DNA from 2 places in the Micromonospora sp. 050-3 genome. Region 2 is predicted to be linked to the other one. Evidence: riboswitches for the same ligand, from Rfam matches in the RefSeq annotation. Region 2 holds a riboswitch; the other holds the start of a gene.
The links. Region 2 has a riboswitch for S-adenosylmethionine ahead of thrC (threonine synthase). Riboswitches for the same ligand answer to the same signal wherever they lie in the genome.
Positions count from the first base shown of each region.

Region 1: another riboswitch for S-adenosylmethionine. It lies ahead of ACLJOK_RS28025 (aminotransferase class V-fold PLP-dependent enzyme); the one in region 2 lies ahead of thrC (threonine synthase).

Region 1 covers NZ_JAJPVX010000003.1:13,179-22,027, reverse strand. Annotated here, with positions in the region: gene ACLJOK_RS28060 (DUF402 domain-containing protein) at 1-34, opposite strand, end outside; partial or broken gene ACLJOK_RS28055 (ATP-dependent DNA helicase) at 138-1,535, shown strand; partial or broken gene ACLJOK_RS28050 (ATP-dependent DNA helicase) at 1,647-2,342, shown strand; gene ACLJOK_RS28045 (AI-2E family transporter) at 2,347-3,657, opposite strand; gene ACLJOK_RS28040 (GroES family chaperonin) at 3,818-4,156, shown strand; gene ACLJOK_RS28035 (hypothetical protein) at 4,250-4,417, shown strand; gene ACLJOK_RS28030 (PrsW family intramembrane metalloprotease) at 4,445-5,935, opposite strand; SAM riboswitch class IV at 5,959-6,079, shown strand; gene ACLJOK_RS28025 (aminotransferase class V-fold PLP-dependent enzyme) at 6,126-7,394, shown strand; gene ACLJOK_RS28020 (FUSC family protein) at 7,404-8,639, opposite strand; gene ACLJOK_RS28015 (metal-dependent phosphohydrolase) at 8,746-8,849, shown strand, end outside.
Region 2 covers NZ_JAJPVX010000004.1:211,560-220,408, reverse strand. Annotated here, with positions in the region: gene ACLJOK_RS33155 (hypothetical protein) at 1-880, shown strand, start outside; gene ACLJOK_RS33150 (GNAT family N-acetyltransferase) at 890-1,909, opposite strand; gene thrC (threonine synthase) at 2,161-3,447, opposite strand; SAM riboswitch class I at 3,458-3,593, opposite strand; gene ACLJOK_RS33140 (hypothetical protein) at 3,699-3,899, opposite strand; gene ACLJOK_RS33135 (YbaB/EbfC family nucleoid-associated protein) at 3,896-4,267, opposite strand; gene ACLJOK_RS33130 (YbaB/EbfC family nucleoid-associated protein) at 4,264-4,695, opposite strand; gene ACLJOK_RS33125 (hypothetical protein) at 4,692-5,414, opposite strand; gene ACLJOK_RS33120 (hypothetical protein) at 5,426-5,725, opposite strand; gene ACLJOK_RS33115 (DMT family transporter) at 5,840-6,802, opposite strand; gene ACLJOK_RS33110 (ArsR/SmtB family transcription factor) at 6,893-7,198, shown strand; gene ACLJOK_RS33105 (DUF4232 domain-containing protein) at 7,625-8,314, shown strand; gene ACLJOK_RS33100 (ABC transporter permease) at 8,324-8,849, opposite strand, start outside.

The DNA of each region.
Region 1 (8,849 bases), on a different contig from region 2:
TGCGGTAGATCACGCGGACCATGTCGCTCGGCATGATTCGCACCCTAACCGATACAGCCCAACGCGTCGTAGCGCGGCCGTAACCGGACGGGGTCGGCCGCAACGACCACCCCGGTCGGCATCGCGCCACGCGGCGGATGGGCGCTGTCGGTGTCGGCGGCGCCGGGTACCGTCGCACGGTGACTCCGCCCCGCACCGCCACCGGTTCCGCCACCCCGTCGGCTCGGGCCAAGGGCCGGCGGCGGGGCGCCCGGCCCAGTGGCACCGAGCTGCTGGCGGCGGCGGTCGGCGCGGTGCCCGGCGGCGCGGAGCGCCCCGGCCAACTACAGATGACCACCGCGATCGAGGAGTGCGTGGCCGGCGGCGAGCATCTGCTCGTGCAGGCGGGCACCGGCACCGGCAAGTCGCTCGCCTACCTCGCGCCGGCGCTCACTGTGGACGGCCCGGTGGTGGTCTCCACTGCCACCCTGGCGTTGCAGTCCCAGCTGGTCGACCACGACCTGCCCCGGCTCGCGGACGCGGTCGAGCCGGTGCTCGGCCGAAGGCCCACCTTCGCCGTGCTCAAGGGCCGCCACCACTACCTCTGCCTCGCCCGACTGGACAACTCCACCGAGGAGGAGCCGGAGGACACCCTCTTCGACGCCCCCGCGGCGCGCCCCGGCGGCGGGACGAAGTGGCTCGGTGAGGCGGGCCGGTTAGGCAAGCAGGTCGAGCGGCTGCGCGACTGGGCCGAGAAGACCGCCACCGGCGACCGGGACGAACTGGACCCAGGCGTCGACGACCAGGCCTGGCGGCTGGTGTCGATGCCGGCCCGCGAGTGCGTCGGCGCGACCCGTTGCCCGTTCGGGCAGGAGTGCTTCGCCGAGGCGTCGCGGGCCCGCGCCCGGGAGGCCGACATCGTGGTGACCAACCACAGCCTGCTCGCTGTCGACATGCTCGCGGACCGGCACATCGTGCCGCCGCACAAGCTGCTCATCGTCGACGAGGCGCACGAGCTGGCCGACCGGGTCTCCTCCGCCGCCCAGGCGGAGCTGGTGCCGGAGCTGATCGACCGGACCACTCGGCGGGCCCGTACGCTGCTGCGCCCGGAGACCGCCGAGGCACTCACCGCCGCCGGTGACGCCCTGGCGGTCGGGCTCGCCGAGGCGCCGGCCGGGCGGATCACGTCGGGGCTGCCGACGCCACTGCGGGAGGCGTGCACGCTGCTCGACGCGGCGACCCGCTCCGCCCTGGACGCGATCGGCGACGTCAAGTCCGACGACCCCGACCCGGTCCGCAAACAGCAGGCGAAGGCCGCCCTGGACGAGCTCTCCACCACCGCGCAGCGGCTGCTGGAGGAGGGCGACCACGACGTGGCCTGGGTGGAGAAGAACGACAGCGGCAACCGCCGGGCGCTGGTGGTCGCGCCGCTGTCGGTGGCCGGCACCCTCGCCACCCACCTCTACGACGAACGCACGGTCGTGGCCACCTCGGCGACCCTGGCGCTGGGCGGCCGGTTCGACACTGTCGCCCGCGCCCTCGGGCTCGACGCGCCACCGCCCGCCCCGCCGACCCCCGCCGCAGCAGCGCTGGCCGCTCGCACCGGGCCGGGCCGGCCGGCCGCCGAGGCACCGGGCCGTCGCCTCGCTGGCGACGTCACAGCTAACGCCGTCGTACCGGCCACCGAGGGCCCCGGGTGGCGGTCACTCGACGTCGGTTCGCCGTTCGACTACGCCCGGCAGGGCATCCTGTATGTCGCCGCGCACCTTCCCCGTCCCAGCGTCTCCGGGCTGCCCGAGGCTGCCGGAGAGGAGCTGCTCGGGCTGGTCGAGGCGCTCGGTGGTCGTACTCTCGGGCTCTTCTCCTCCCGGCGGGCCGCGCAGCAGGCGGCGGAGCTGGTGCGCGCGCGGACCGACCTGCCGGTGTTGCTCCAGGGCGAGGAGGCGCTGCCGCTGCTGGTCCGTCGCTTCCGCGAGGAGCGCGCCAGCTGCCTGTTCGGGGTGATGTCGCTCTGGCAGGGGGTGGATGTGCCGGGTGACGCCTGCCAGCTCGTCGTCATCGACCGGCTGCCCTTCCCCCGCCCGGACGAACCGTTGGCGGCGGCCCGCGCAGCGGCGGTGGACGCGGGCGGCGGCTCCGGCTTCGCGGCGGTCAGCGTGCCCATCGCGGCGGTAAGGCTGGCTCAGGGCGTGGGCCGGCTGATCCGGGCGACCGGCGACCGGGGCGTGGTCGCGGTGCTCGACTCCCGGCTGGAGACGGCCCGAGGCTACGGGCCGTTCCTGCGCCGCTCACTGCCCCCGTTCTGGTACACGACCCGCCCCGAGGTGGCCCGGGGCGCCCTGGAACGCCTGGCCAAGTCCTGACGCGCTAGGGGGCCTGGGCGGCGACGACCACGGCGTCGGGCGGGGTGTCCGGGACCCTTCGGGCGGCAAGCCGGCGGACCGCGGTGTTCAGCACCGCGATGAGCGGCACGGAGACCAGCGCGCCGGTGATGCCGGCGAGTACGACACCGGCGGCGATACCGATGATCACCGCGAGCGGGTGGAGAGCGACCGCCCGTCCCATGATCAGCGGTTGGAGGATGTGGCCCTCCACCTGCTGCACACCGATCACCGCTCCCAGGATGATCAACGCGGTGACCGGGCCACTGTCGACGAGGGCCACCAGCACCGCCACGCCGCCGGAGAGCGCCGCTCCGACGATCGGAATGAACGCGCCGAGGAAGACCAACGCGGCCAGCGGGAAGGCGAACGGCACGTCGAAGATGACCAGGAAGATGCCGATGCCGACAGCGTCGATGAAGGCGACCAGCACTGTCGCACGGACGTAGGCGCCGAGCGTGTGCCAGGAGGCGCGGCCCGCGTCGTCGACCTTCCACCGGGCGGCGACCGGCAGCAACCGGACCAGGAAGCGCCAGATCCGGCTGCCGTCGCGCAGGAAGAAGAACGTCGCGAAGAGCACCAGCAGCGTGCCGGTCAGCACCTCGGCCAGCGTGGCGGCGGTGCTCAGCGCGCCGCTGGTGAACTTCGAGGTGTTGTCGTTGATCCAGGCCTGCGCCTCGTCGATGTAGCGGTCGAGTTGGGTGTCGGAGAGATGCAGCGGGCCCGTCTTCAGCCAGTTCTGGATCTGCCGGACACCCTCCGACGACTTCTCGCTCAGCTCGGGCACACCGCGAATGAACTCGTTGACCACCAGCGTCAGCGTGCCGATCACCGCGGCCAGGCCGCCGACCAGCACCACCGCCGTTGCCAGCGACCGGGGGAACCGGACCCGCAGCAGCCAGCCCACCGCCGGCGCGAGCAGCGCGGAGAGCAGCAGCGCGATGGCCAGCGGAATGATCACGATCTTGATCGTGCCGACGATCCGCAGCAGCGCCCAGGCCACCACGCCGATCACGATCAGTCGCCAGCACCACGCGGCGGCGATCCGGAGACCGTGCGGAACGTCGGCGTCGTCCCGACTGGAGGTGGAGCTGTGCAGGTCCACCGGAGGTTCCGCACCGTAGACCGTGGCGCTGGGCGGCGCGGTCGGCCCCGGCACCGCCGGCGACGCCACCCGGGCCCCCTCCGACACGTCGCTCAACGCGTCACTCGAGGTGCCCTCGTCGGCGCGCGCCGACTCCTGTCGTGACTGGTAGGCGCGGCGAAGCCGCCCGCGTACCCGCTCGAAGCGGCTCAAGCGCACCTCCTGGCAGAGAAACCCGGCCCGCCCAGGGCGACAGGTCGGACAGCATACGTCCGTTCCCGACACCGTAGGGCAGTTCAGTCACACAATGCCCCGACCACCTCCGGGTTAACCACCGGCGGGCCACCATCGGCCACACGGTAGCGTCTGCGGCGTGACCGCCGACAACGATCTCGACGCCGGCCTGCCGATCCGCCTGCTGCACGACCGCGTGCTGGTGCGGATGGAGGGCAGCGAGGGCGAGCGCCGCTCCACCGCCGGCATCGTCATTCCGGCGACCGCCGCGGTCGGTAAGCGCCTCGCCTGGGCCACAGCGGTCGGGGTGGGGCCGAACGTCCGCGCCATCGTCTCCGGCGACCGGGTGCTCTTCGACCCGGACGAGCGCTCCGAGGTCGAGCTGCACGGCCGCGGTTACGTGCTGCTGCGGGAGCGGGACGTGCACGCCGTGGCCGCCGAGCGCATCGAGAACGACTCGACCGGCCTCTACCTCTGACGCACCTCCCCCGGCCACCAGGTCCCGTCGCGCACCGTTTGCCCAGCCGCACGACGGGAAGCCATCCGGCGACCGTGGCCCTGGGGAGGGACGATGCCGGTATTCGTGAAGAAGCTGTTGACCTGGGGCAGTGTCGCGTTCCTGATCTACTTCATGGCCTTTCGGCCGGACGGCGCCGCGCAGATGTTCCGAGGGATCGGGGCCGCGCTGATCGCGATGTTCCAGGGCCTCGGTGACTTTCTCACCTCGCTGCTGGCCTGAGCCGCATTGCCGACCAGCCCGCAGCTGTCACTGGTGCGTCGGTGGCCAGGGCGACGCCGGGCGCAGGCCGGGCCAGCCGGGCGGGGCGTACCCCACCGGAGCCGGGGCGGGAGCCAGCACCACCGGGATCGGCACCACCGGCTCGTCCGGCGCGTCCACAGCGCGCTGTGTGCCGTCCGGGAAACGCAGGTGGTAGCGGGTGCCGTCCCAGACCCCCGCCGGGGCCTGCGGGTCCCGACCCACGAAGAACGACCGGTACTCGGTGATCGCGTCCAGCAGCTCCCGTTCCTCGCGGGCGGTCCGCTCCTGGTCGGCGGGTTTGCGGTCCAGGCCGCGCAGCGCCCCGTCGCGCAGCAGGGCCAGCCGGGTGGCGGAGGACTGGTAACCCCGCATCGCCCGCACCCCGGCGTCACCGGCCACCCGCCGTGCCCAACTGCGGGCGGCGTGCCGTCGGCCGAGACTGCTCAGGGCGGCCACCTCGGGCGGGCTGAGCCAGCCGGCGCGGACGTAGTCGGGCAGGACCCGCTCGGTGAGCCGCCCCTCCCAGGCGCGCAACCACAGCGCCAGCCCCACGGTGCCGAAGAAGACCGGCACCATGAGGCCCAGGAAGCCGTACAGCATGATCATGGCCTCGCCGGTGGCCTGGGTCAGCGTGGGCAGCAGGTTCCACGTGCCGTGCAGCATCATCGCCAGCAGCAGGCCGGCGATCGGGGCGAGCACCCGGATGCGCCGGTCGGCGGTCCGGGAGGCGATACCCAGCCCCACACCGGTCATCGAGGTGAAGAGGGGATGAGCGAACCCGAACAGCAGGATCCGCAGGATGAAGATCGCGATGACCTGCTGGATGCCGGTGGCCGGGCCGTACCGGTCAGCGCCGGACGCGTACCCCAACCCGCCCAGGTAGAGGATGTTCTCCACCATCGCGAAGCCGACCGCGCTGAGCCCGCAGTAGACCAGGCCGTCGGTGATCCCGGACCATTCGCGGCGGCGGAACACCAGCAGCAGGATCGGGCCCAGCGCCTTGGTCAGCTCTTCGATGAACGGCGCCACCAGCACCCCGGTGAGGGCGGACGGCAGGCCCCAGTCGGCGAAGCGGTTGGCCGCGAAGTCGTTCACAGTGAGCGAGGCCGCGGTGGAGACGAACGCCCCCCAGGCGAAGCAGAAGATCAGATACTTCAGCGGCTCCGGTTCGTACCGGTCCAGCCAGAGGAAGCAGGCGACCAGCACCGGCACCGGCAGGATGGCGGCCACCACCCCGATCAGCAGGGCCTGCACACCGAGCGACTGGCCGAGCGTGAAGACCATGAAGACCGCGCACGCCGCGATCAACAGCACCACACCGGCCAGCGCCAGGAACCGCCGCCAGCCCAGTCGGCGCAGCGGCATCCGGGGCGTCTCACCCATGGGCGGGACGGCGGGCGCAGGCGGGGCGGCGGGCGACGGCGGCAGCGGTGAACCGGGCGGGGTGTCGGCCATGCGGTCAGCGTAGCCATCCGCCGCCGGCTGGTTCGGCCGCATCGGTAGCCGCTATGCTGCCGGCAGGTCACGAGTGCCAGCGTCAAGCCCCGGCTTGCTGGCCGGCAACCCTCGTCGAGTTCGCGGTGGGGTGCCCCGGGTGATGACCGGGCCCAGCCCGATCGGTGTGCTGGGCAAGCGCGGACCCCGTCCCGATGTCGCATCCGGGGTCCCTGACCCCGGAGGTTCCGGCGTGTCCGTCACTCTCGTCCCCAGCCTGCCCAGCCTGCCCACCGTGCCGTCGGCGCCGTCCGCGCCGCTCGACGTCCTCGGCGTGCCCGGCGAGATCAACCTGGACTACGCGGCCAGTGCGCCGTGCGCGCGGGCCGCGGCCGACGCAGTCGCCGAGTTGCTGCCCTGGTACGCCAGCGTGCATCGCGGAGCCGGAGCGCTGTCGCGGCGCTGCACCCTCGCGTACGAGCAGGCCCGGCAGACGATCGGCGACTTCTTCGGCGCTCGCGCCGATGATCATGTGATCTTCACCCGCAACACCACTGACGCGCTCAACCTGCTGGCGCGGGCCGTCCCGGCCGGCACGACTGTGGTCACCTTCGCCGGCGAACACCATGCCAACCTGCTGCCCTGGCCGCGCGGGTCGGTGCGACTGCCGGTGCCCAGCGACCCCGACGCGGCGGTACGCGATCTCGCCGCCGCCCTCACCGAGCTGCGCCGGGGCAGCAGCCCGGCGCTGCCGGTGCTGGTCGCGGTGACCGGTGCGAGCAACGTGACGGGTGAGCGGTGGCCGGTCGCCGAACTGGCGCGGGTGGCCCACCGGCACGGTGCCCGGATCGTGCTCGACGCGGCGCAGCTCGCCCCGCACGCCCCGGTCGACCTGCTCACGCTCGACGTCGACTACCTGGCCGTGTCCGGCCACAAGCTGTACGCGCCGTTCGGCGCGGGCGTGCTGATCGGCCGGGCCGACTGGCTGGACGCCGCGTCGCCGTACCTGGCCGGTGGCGGGGCCACCAGCCACGTCGGGCCGGCCACCCACGACGTGACCTGGGCGACCGGCCCGGCCCGACACGAGGGCGGCACCCCGAACCTGCTCGGCGCGGTTGCGCTGGCGGCGGTGTGCAAGGCGCTCGACGACGCGGACCAGTGTGCGCTGGCCGCCCACGAGCAGGCCCTGCTGACCCGGCTGCGGACCGGCCTCGCCGCCCTGCCGCACGTCATCGAGCTGCGCACCTTCGGCCCGGACGCGCCCCGGGTCGGCATCGTCTCGTTCGTGGTCGCCGGCTGGGACTCCACCGAGGTGGCCACGCGGCTGGCTGCCGAGCACCACATCGGCGTACGGGACGGGTTGTTCTGTGCCCACCCGCTGGCCCGGCGTCTGCTCAGCGAGGCGGCGGGGCGTACCGGCCGACGGGACCTGCCGCCCACCGCGCTGCGTGCCAGCATCGGGCTCGGCAGCACCGCCGCTCAGGTGGACCGGCTGCTCGCGGCGCTGGCCGAGCTGGGCTGAGGCCGGCGTTCAGCCGACCGGCGGGGCGGTGGGTGGCTTCGGTGTCTCGCCGGGCTCGGCGGGCTCACCGACCGGCCGCTCCTGCTCCCCGAAGGCGGTGCGGATCCACCGGTTCGCCTCCTCCTGCTCGATGCCGGAGGCGACCAGCAGATCGCTAGCGGTGGTGCGGATCTGGGCGACCACCACGCTGCCGGAGAAACCTACCCCGGCGCCGTACGCCCGGCCGGCCTCGCTGACCGCCCGCAGCGACCGCTCCCGGGCTTTCTCCGGCTCCTCACCGGCGGCGAACTCGTGCTTGAGCAGCCGGACCGACTCGGCGAGGTGGCCGATCGCGTCCGGCATCGGATCGGGCACCGGTTCCTCGTCCTCGACCAGCGTGACGGACCGGCGGATCAGAGTGCCGCTGTTGCGCATCGCCCTGTCGATCGGGTCGGCCGCCTCCGCGTAGTGGGTCAGTTCGTCGCGGCGGTGCCAGCGGGCCGGGGAGAGGGTGGCGGTCTCCTTGGCTCCCTCGATCGCCTCGCCCAACGTGGCCAACTCCTCCTTGTTGTCGCGCAGCCTCTCCAGTGCGCCCTGGATGGTGCCGCGGTCCCGGTTGCGCAGGCCGTCGGCGGTGGCGTCGAGTTGGGCGGCGAGCAGGTCCAGGGCGGGTCGGGCCGCCCGGTTGATCACTCGGAGTGGGTTCAGCGGCAGCAGCACCGCCGTGACCAGCAGCGCGATCCCACCGCCGAGGAACGCGTCGACGAAGCGGGGGATCTCCAGGTTCTGGGTCGACGGGCTCAGCGTCACGATCAGCACCGCCGTGGCCGCCGCCTGGATGACGATGGCAACACTCGCACCGGCGAAGATGGTGAGCAGGATGGCCACCGTGACCACGAGGCCGAGCTGCCATGCCCCGGTGCCGAGCAGGTAGATCAGGAGGTCGCCGACGGCCACCCCGACCCCCACCCCGACGATCAGCTCGATGGTCCGGCGGAACCGCTGGCCGACCGACGCGGCCAGGGTGCCGACCGCGGAGATCGGCGCGAAGACCGGTTGCGGGTTGCCGAGCACCTTGTGCGAGATCAGGTACGCGAGCCCGGCGGCCAGCCCGGCCTGCACGGCGAGCCCGCCGGCCATCCGTACCCGGTGCAGTCGGTCGTGCAGGGTGGCCCGGCCACGGTGGCGCAGCTGTTCGGTGGCCTCGGCGATCCGCGCGCCGTCGATGTCCACCAACCCGTCGCGCAGCGCAGTACGTCGCACCATCGGCTGTCGCTTGTCCCGGGCCACGGCCATGGGCGCGACTACCCGTGGTGGGCCCGCTGAACCCTCCCTTCCCGCGCGTCGCGGGCGGATGCGGCAGACTCGGGCGGTGGTTGATCTGTTGGACCGGTGGCGGGTGGCGGCCCGGGGTGCCGGCGCGAGGCCCGGCCCGGACACGACCCGGGCCGGTGAGCAGGTGATCGCCCGCTGGCG
Region 2 (8,849 bases):
CTTTCCGGAAGCCTCCCGGGCGGCCCCCGAACGAGTGCGGGCCGTCCGCGACGCGATAGTGCGTGCCCGGCTGACGGATCGGCTCGGAGGGCTGCTGGCCACCGCGTACGTGGTGTTGGCGCTGCTCACCCTCGCGGCGGCCGGGCTCTCGGTGATCGGTCCCGGCCCGGGTGCGCTCGCGTTCCGACTGGGCGGCGAGCCGTTGGCCCGGCCGGTGATCTTCGTGACCGATGTGGGTGCTCTGCTGATCGGGCTGTTCGCCACGGTCCTCGCGGTGATGGGACTTGTCGCCTACCGATCGGGCGCGATCCGGCTGGTCGGGGTGCTCTGGGAACTGGCCACCTTCTGGCCGCGTGCCGCGCACCCGCTCGCCCCGCCGTGCTACGTCGAGCGGGCGGTCCCCGAGCTGACCCGTCGGATCGGGCAGCTCACCGCCGACGGGAACGCGGTGGTGCTGTCCGGGCAGAGTCACGGCAGCGTGCTCGCGGCGGTGACGATCCTTCAACTGCCCGACCACTGCCGCAGGCGGGTGGCCCTGCTCACCTACGGCGCCCCGCTCGGAAACCGGTATCGGCGGATCTTCCCGGCGTACGTCAGCGACGAGATGTTGCGCGAGGTCGGCAGCCGGTTGGCCTGGCGGTGGATCAACCTGTGGCGGTACACCGACGCGGTGGGCGGACCGGTGTTCGTCCCGCTCCCGGACGGACCCGACGACCCGGCTGCCCGGGTCGACCGTCGGGTACGGGACCCGAAGGGACTGCTCATCCCGCCGACCGACACAGTGCCCCCGCCGGTGCAGGGCCACCGGTTCACTCCGGACGACGACTTTCACGCTGCGATCGGCGAGCTGGTCGAGCGCTTGGAACGGACCGACGGGTGACCAGCCGGGTCAGAGCGTGAGCTGCCAGTCGGTCCAGGAGTCCACCGGACGGAAGCCGAGCTGCTCGTTGATCGCCACCATGTAGCTGTTGCTGGCCGCGTTGATGGTGTCGATGCTGCGCACCGCCGGCTCGTGGGTGAGCAGGTGATGCAGGTTCTCCGCCTTGGCGATCAGGCCGAGCCGGTGCCCACGATGTGCGGGGTCGACGATGGTGATCTGCTGGAACGCGTGCCAGTCGGCGGAGGCGCCAACCTCCAGCAGCGTCCAGGCGACCAGCCGGCCGGACGCCTCGTGTCGCATCCCGAGGTGGTACCGCCGGCGGCCCTTGGCCTCCAGGGCACGATCGGTGCCGCGGATGCGCTCGGCGTCCACCTGCTCCGGCTCCCACTGCATGTCGCCAAGGGGCGCGTCCATCATCAGCCGGCCGTCCAGGTAGGCGATGTCCGTCAGATACTCCTGCGGGGTGGCGCCCTGCCAGCACACCGATCGGTACCCCTCGGCCCGGGGCTGGGCCTCGACGAGTGCCGCGCGGAGCGCGACCCGGTCGATCTCGGCGATCTCCAGCCGGCGACGCACCTCGACCAACGCGGCCTGGGCGCCGGTCGACGCGGCGAACGCGTCGCCCGCCGCGCTCCGAGCCGGCCCGTCGGGCAACGCGGAAACGGTCAGCCCGACGACCCGCTTGCGGCCGTGCTCGCGCAGCAGCCGTACGCCGTACTCGTGCAGGGCCCGACCGACGCCCCGGCGCCGCAGCTCCGGACGCACCTTCAGCTCGACGGTGGCGTTGTCGGTGTTGTCGAGCTGCGGCAGGTCCAGTTGCAGGAAGCCGGCCGGGGCGCCGTCCAGTCGGGCCAGCGCCCAGAGCGTCCGGGTGCCGGGCAACGGCGTGTGGAACAGCGCGTCGAACCGGCGTCGGCAGAAGGGCGGTAGGTCCGGCAGATCGGCGTCGTTGACCGCCACCCCGATCCGGTACGCCTCGTCGACGGAAGTCCGGTCGGCGCCGTCGAACGGCGCGATCGTGATGCTCATGCCGCTGAGGGTGCACCCGGGAAAAGCGATAGGGCCAGCGATTAATCGCTGGCCCTATCGAACGTGGTCGGGAGGGACACTCGCACAACGCCTCCGGCGTTGGGTCGCAAGAACTTCAAAAGTCTTCGGCGAAATGCCCTCCCGCACGGAGCATCTTGCGCCGTCCGGTTCCTGCCGTCAAGTCCGTAGCGGCGGGTTTTCCACACTCACAGCGAAAACCCAGTTACCGGCTGATCCACTCGGTCCCCCGTTCAGCCGAGGAGGCCGGCGTCGCGGGCGGCGCGCAGCGAGGGCTTGATGTGATGGGTCGGCCCGACCTGGCCGGCCACCGCGTCGATGGTCTTCAGACCCTCGCCGGTGTTGAACACGACGGTCTCGGCCGTCGGGTCGAGCCGACCGGACTCGACCAGTTTGCGCAGCACGGCCACTGTGACCCCACCCGCGGTTTCGGCGAAGACCCCGGTGGTGCGGGCCAGATCGCGGATGCCCGCCCGGATCTCGTCGTCGTCGGCGTACTCCATCCAGCCGCCGGTGCGGCGAACCGCCTCCAGGGCGTAGAGGCCGGCCGCCGGGTCGCCGATGTTGAGCGACTTGGCGATGCCGGTCGGCTTGACCGGGACGATCGTGTCGGTTTCGGCGTGCAGGGCGACGGCGATCGGGTTGCAGCCGGCGGACTGCGCGCCGAAGACCTTCCACCCGTCGGCGGGCGCCTCGACCAGGCCGATCTCCACCAGCTCGGAGAACGCCTTGTCAATCTTGGTGAGCAGCTCGCCACTGGCCATCGGGATGACCACCTGCGCCGGGATCCGCCAGCCGAGCTGCTCGGCCACCTCGTAGCCGAGGGTCTTGGAGCCCTCCGCGTAGTACGGGCGGACGTTCACGTTGACGAACGCGGTGTCCTCGAACTCGTCGGTCTCCACCAACTCGCCGCAGAGCCTGTTGACATCGTCGTACGAGCCGTCGATGGCGACCAGTTCGCCGCCGTAGACGGCGGTGGTGATGACCTTGCCCTGCTCCAGGTCGCTGGGGATGAAGACCACCGAGGGCGCCCCGGCGCGGGCGGCGTGGGCGGCCACCGAGTTGGCCAGGTTGCCGGTCGACGCGCAGGCGAACCGGCTGAAGCCGAGCGCCTTGGCGGCGGTGAGCGCCACCGAGACGACCCGGTCCTTGAACGAGTGGGTGGGGTTGGCGCTGTCGTCCTTGACCCAGAGCGGCGCGGTGATGCCCAGCTCGGCGGCGAGGTGCGGGGCCGCCACCAGTGGGGTCAGCCCCGGGTCGAGGGTGACCCGGGTGGCCGGGTCCTGACCGGCGGGGAGCAGTGCGGCGTACCGCCAGATGTTGTTCGGGCCGGCCTCGATCTGCTCGCGGGTGACGGTGGCCAGCGCGGCGGCGTCGTAGTCGACTTCCAGCGGGCCGAAACACTCGTAACAGGCGTGCTGGGCGGCGAGCGGGTAGCGGGCCGAACAGGCACGGCAGACCAGGGCGCGGGCGGGGCTGGCGGAGGTGTCGATGCCGGAGGCGACGAGCGTCGACGTCATGTCGAGAGTCCTCTCATCTTTCCCCGCATCGCACGGTGCGGCGGGGACGGAATTGGCACCTGCCCCACGGGTCGCTCAGCGGTGAGCGCGCGGGGTGGTTGCCGGGGCGTCGTCGGGCCGTATCCCTCAGCCCCTCTGGATGAGGTATTCAGTTGTGCCGTCGAGTCTAGGACAACGCTGTCGGTCGCTGCTACCGCAGATCCCACGCTGTGAGCCGACCGCCGGCATCCCGGCGGTCGGCGCGCTGCTGGTCAGCGCCGGCGTCGACGCCCGAGGTATAGCGCCACGGCCCAGAGGATGGCAATGGCGGCCACGAGAATCCAGCCGGCGGTCGCGATGGCGCCGCCCGTGAGCCGTTCGCTGCCGCTGAGCAGCCAGATCCCACCCGACACGAAGAGGAGCGCGACCAGGACGGACACCATGGTGACCACGGCGCGTTGCGCGGGGGTCATCGCTGCCGCCTCGGTCGGATGGTGCCGGGCATCGCGGCCTCCGGGTTGGCCAGGATCTCGGCGACCGAGCGGCCGCCGATGGTCAGGGACCCGAGCAGAGCGGTGCGTGCCTGCTCGGCTTCGGCCTCGGCGGCTCGAATCGCGTCGCGGACGTGCTCGCCGAGGGTGAGATTGTCCACGGTACGCCGGGCCTGCGGCGTGATCCGTACGTCGAGCAGTTGACCGCCCGCCCCGACGGTGGCGATCACCGCGCCGTCGCCGGCCGCGGCCTGGTACTGCTCGCTCGCCGGCCGCTCGGCGAACTCCGCCGCCGACTCCAGGGCGGCGGCGATGTCCCGACGGATCGCCGACAGGGCATCGGGGTTCATCTGGCCCTCCGGGCGGCTGCGCGCAGGGCCTCGGCGGCCGACGCCGGATCGTACGTCTGCGGAACCGACGCGGGACCGTCGACCGGAGCGGGCTGACCGGAGATCTCGGCGATCGTTGCGGTCAGGCCCTGGGCGGCGCGCATCCTGGCGTCGCTGACGGCTGTCACGCACGCCGCCCCGAGGGCCTGTGCGTCGAGGTCGCGGACCGCCTGCGGGCTCAGGTAGACGTCTTCGACCCGGCCTGCGCCGGTGGCCCTGACCACCACTGTGCCCGAGTCGTCAGTGCCCTCGTAGACCGTCTCCTGCGCCTCGGCGATTCGGGCGAGGACCCCGTTGAGCTGGTCGGTCATCGCTCGCAGCGACCCAGTGGTCAGGGCAGCGCGTTCCGCCTCGCGCGTCGCGTGCTCGAAGGCTGGTACGTCGCTCACTCCTTCACCCAGCCCTTCGGCTCGGTGATGCGAACCCGGACCTGCTCGGGCAACTGCAGGCTCGTGGTGTCGATCCGGTCACTGTCGCTTGTGAACATGTTCTCCAGAACGCTGAAGGCGTCGGCGACGTCACGCCCAGCCGTCCACACCTGCTGCACGAAGGTCAGCACGGCGGCGAGCGTCGTGATGGCGAATGTCGCCCAGGCTCCGACGATCGCCCACTGCACGGCGGGTGTGTAGGGGCCGGAAAGATAGGCCACAGCGGCCGCCACCAGCGTCGCTCCCGTGACACTGACGTAGCTGAGCAGGTTCGTCATCAGACCCCACCGCATGTCGTCGCACATGTTGCGGACGTTGCTCGCCGCCTGAGCGATCGCGTCGAGCGCGGGCTCGATGCGCGTCTCCAGGAACGCCTTGAACGCCTCGGCGCCCTGATCGGCCCAGTAAGTGTCGACGTCACCTCGCGCCCGGGTCAGCCCCGCCTTGGCCTGCTCGAACACGTCGCTCATGTCGTTCCACGCCTCGGAACCCTTTTCCCATGGGTCCGGCGTGCGGATGTTGACCTCGACAAGGGCGGTGATGCCGGCCACCACCGCCGGACCGCCAACTGTGGGCCAGACGGCCGCGGCGAGCCCGGTGCCGAGGACACCGACGAGCATCCAGAGGCTTTCGGTGGTGTCGTCGTCGACCCGGTCGGAGTAGAGCGAGGAGTCGGACATCACGGCTCCGTTCAATCCTGGTATGTGAAGTTCTCGCCCCGCACCCGCTCCTGCTCCTCGTAGTGGGTGGCGATGGCGGTCAGTGCGGTGCCGATCGAGTCCATCGTCTTCTGGAGCGCCGCTGCGACGTCGCCCACGCCCTGCCGGACCCGCTCGTAGTCGTCAGGCAGGTTCCACGCGAACATCGGAAAGGCATCCCGCGGCAGTGTCAGCGAGGCGATCTTGGGCAGCACCGTGTCGGCGAATGACTTCGCGTCCTCGCTGATCGTCTGGCCCGCCCTGCGCATGGCCTCGGTTTCGAGCGACGTCACAACGGCCCCCTCACCAGGCATCCAGGGATCGACGGAAACTGCTGGTCCTGGCGGTTCATCCTGCCACGGTTGGACCACTGGAGCTGTCCCCTGCTGCCGCCGCGGGTCGGTGGGTCAGCGGGCGCTCACGGCCACCGGGTCGGTCACCGCGATCGGGTCCGTCACCGCGCTCGGCCGGGGCAGCGACGTGGTCCGGGGCCGGGCGGCGAGGTTCGCGGCGATCAGGGCGGCGATCGTGATGGCGGCCCCGACCAGTTCCACGGGCTCCGGGCGGTAGCCGCGGGCGATCTGCACCGCGAAGGTGGTCACCGGAACCAGGTTCATGAACAGCGCGGCGTTGGCGGCGCCGAGTCGCTGCACGCCGGTGTTCCAGGCCAGGACCGCGATCACGGCACCCACCAGCACGGCGTACGCCAGTTGCGGGGCGACCGCCACGAGGTCGGCGGCGGCCGGCGCGTGCTGCCAGCCGACGGCGTCGGCGCCGATGCTCAGGACGAGCATGGCGGCCGTGCCGGCGAGCGCGGTCAGTGTGGTGAAGCGCAGCGGCGACCACTCGCCGAACCGGCTGGCGCCGTGGGTGTAGATGCCCCAGCCCAGCACCGCGCCGATCATCATGAGCCCGCCGAGGCCGAACTGGCCGAGCCCGGCCAGGCTGCCGCGCGTGATCACCAGACCGACGCCGAGCAGCGCCACCAGGGAGAGGGCCAGCAGCAGCGGCTTCGGACGTACGCCGTCGCGAGCCCAGCGGACGAGCTGGGTGATCACCGGAGTGGTGGCCACGAAGAGGGAGATCTGCTGCGGGGCGGCATGTTCGAGCGCCAGGTTGGTGAGCAGGTTGAAGCCCGCGAAGCCGACCACTCCGAGCACCACCACCTCCAGCGCCCGGCCACCGTGGCGCAGTGCGCCGGCACCCTCGCGGAGCAGCAGGATGGCGACCAGGACGACGGCGGCCAGCAGGTAGCGCGCGGTGGTCAGGTTGAGCGGGTCGACCCGGTCGAGCGCGCTGGCCAGGATCGGGAACATCACGCCCCAGCCGAGCACGGCGACCAGTGGGTACGCGGTGGCGCGAGATCGCATCGCAACTCCAATGTTCGAGTATCGTCGAACCAACGACACCGACCATAGGGTGTTGTTCGATGATTGTCGAACAAGGGTTACACTGCTCACATGGAGCCGCACGAGCCCGACCTGACCGCCGTACCGGTCACCAGCGTGTTGGCCGCACTCGCCGACGACGTGCGGCTTCAGATCGTCCGGGCGCTCGCCGAGGGCGGCGAGGCCGCCTGCGGCAGTTTCGACTTCGGCGTCTCCAAGGCGACCCGTAGCCACCACCTCAAGGTGCTGCGCGAGGCAGGCCTGACCCGGACCCGGGCCGCCGGCACCAGCCGACTGGTCCGGCTCCGCCGGGACGAACTGGACAAGCTCTACCCGGGCCTGCTGGACGCGGTCCTCACCCAGCGCCCGCCAGCCTGACCCCGCCTCACCCTGACCCGTCCGGCAGCGGCCCGCGCGGCGGCGGGTGGGACCTGCCCCAGGCGCTCGCTTTGGAGCTGAATCGTCTACGACATCAGCGAAGAGCCGCCGCCCAACGGGCACCTCGGCCGGCACGCCGCCGAAGCCACCCCGTCGAGTCCCCAGCAACGGCCGACCCGACCGTCCCCACAACGGCCCCCACACCACTCCGTCGATCAAGGAGTTGTGGTGGGTGACAAAGCGCCCACCCGGCGCCAGACCAGGCACCACAACTCCATGATCGACGAGGTGGGCCTGCCCCCTTCTTCGCGATCTTGCACCTGCTGTCGTGAGATAGCGGGCATTCCGTGCGTATCGGCGACTGAACCTGCAAGATCGGCGGGGGCGGGGTGACGGTGTGGGTTCTTCGTGGGCGAGGATCTACTGATGATCTCTCGCGGGACGGCAGCGCGGCGACGGGTCAGCACGGCATCCGCGACGGTCACGGCGTTCATGGCGGCTCTCACACTCGGCGCGTGTATACCTGGCGACCATCGCGGCCAGGGCGGCCCGGACGGCCCGCGACCACGTACCGCGCCCGCCAGCACCGAGCCGCTGGCCGATTGCCCGGCCACCGGCGTTCGGATCCAGTCGACCGGCGGGGACGCCGCGATGGGCCTGCGCGCCCTCGGCCTGGAGCTGGTCAACTGCGGCGAGCACCCCTACCAGCTCGACGGGTACCCCGTGCTGCACGTGTTCGACGAAGCGCGCGAGCCGATCATGCTGCGGGTGGTCAACGGCGCGAAGGAGATCACCTCGGGCTTCGACCAACCACCCCGGCAGGTCATCCTCGCCGCCGGGGAGCGGGCCACCGCCGTGGTGCTCTGGCGCAACCTGGTCACCGACTCGACGGTGGTGGCCACCAACGGCGAGTTCCTGACTGTGGCGCCCGCCGCCGGGCAGCCGGCCGAAGAGGTCGACCCGGACGGGCCGATCGACCTCGGCAACACCGGCCGGATCGGCGTCAGCGCCTGGAAGAAGGCCGACCCGTCCACGCCGGTGCCGACCCGACCGGCCCCGCCGCCGGCGCCGAGCGCGGTGCCGTCGTCGGTGAGCCCGCCGGACAGCCGACTGTGAGCCGACCCGCTACGAGGTGATGTCCTTGCGGGTGAAGCGCCAGAACGCCAGCCCCCAGAACAGCGTCGCGTAGCTGATCGCGGAGATGCAGCCGCGCACCACGTCGTCGGTTTGCACCGGAGTCGACAGCAGACCCAGCCAGGCGGTACTGAAGTGGGTGGGCAGGAAGTCGCGCAGCGCGCCCAGGGCGGTGATCTGGTCCAGGATGCTGGACAGGATCCAGAGCAGGACCGCACCACCCACAGCGCCCAGCGCGGCGTCAGTGGTCACCGACAGCAGGAACGCCAGGCCGGCCACCACCAGCAGTACGACCGCCAGGTAGCCCAGCACGGCCAGCAACCGGAGCAGCCCCTCGGTGGGTTCCAGCTCGGCGGCGACGGTGCTGCGCAGCGGCGACCAGCCGTAGCGCAGGGTGCCGGCCAGCAGCGCGGTGCCGGCCAACAGGATCAGGGCCAGCCCCGAGTACGCGAGCGCGACCACCAGCTTCACCGTCAACAACCGCGCCCGGGGCACCGGGATCGCCAGCAGATACCGC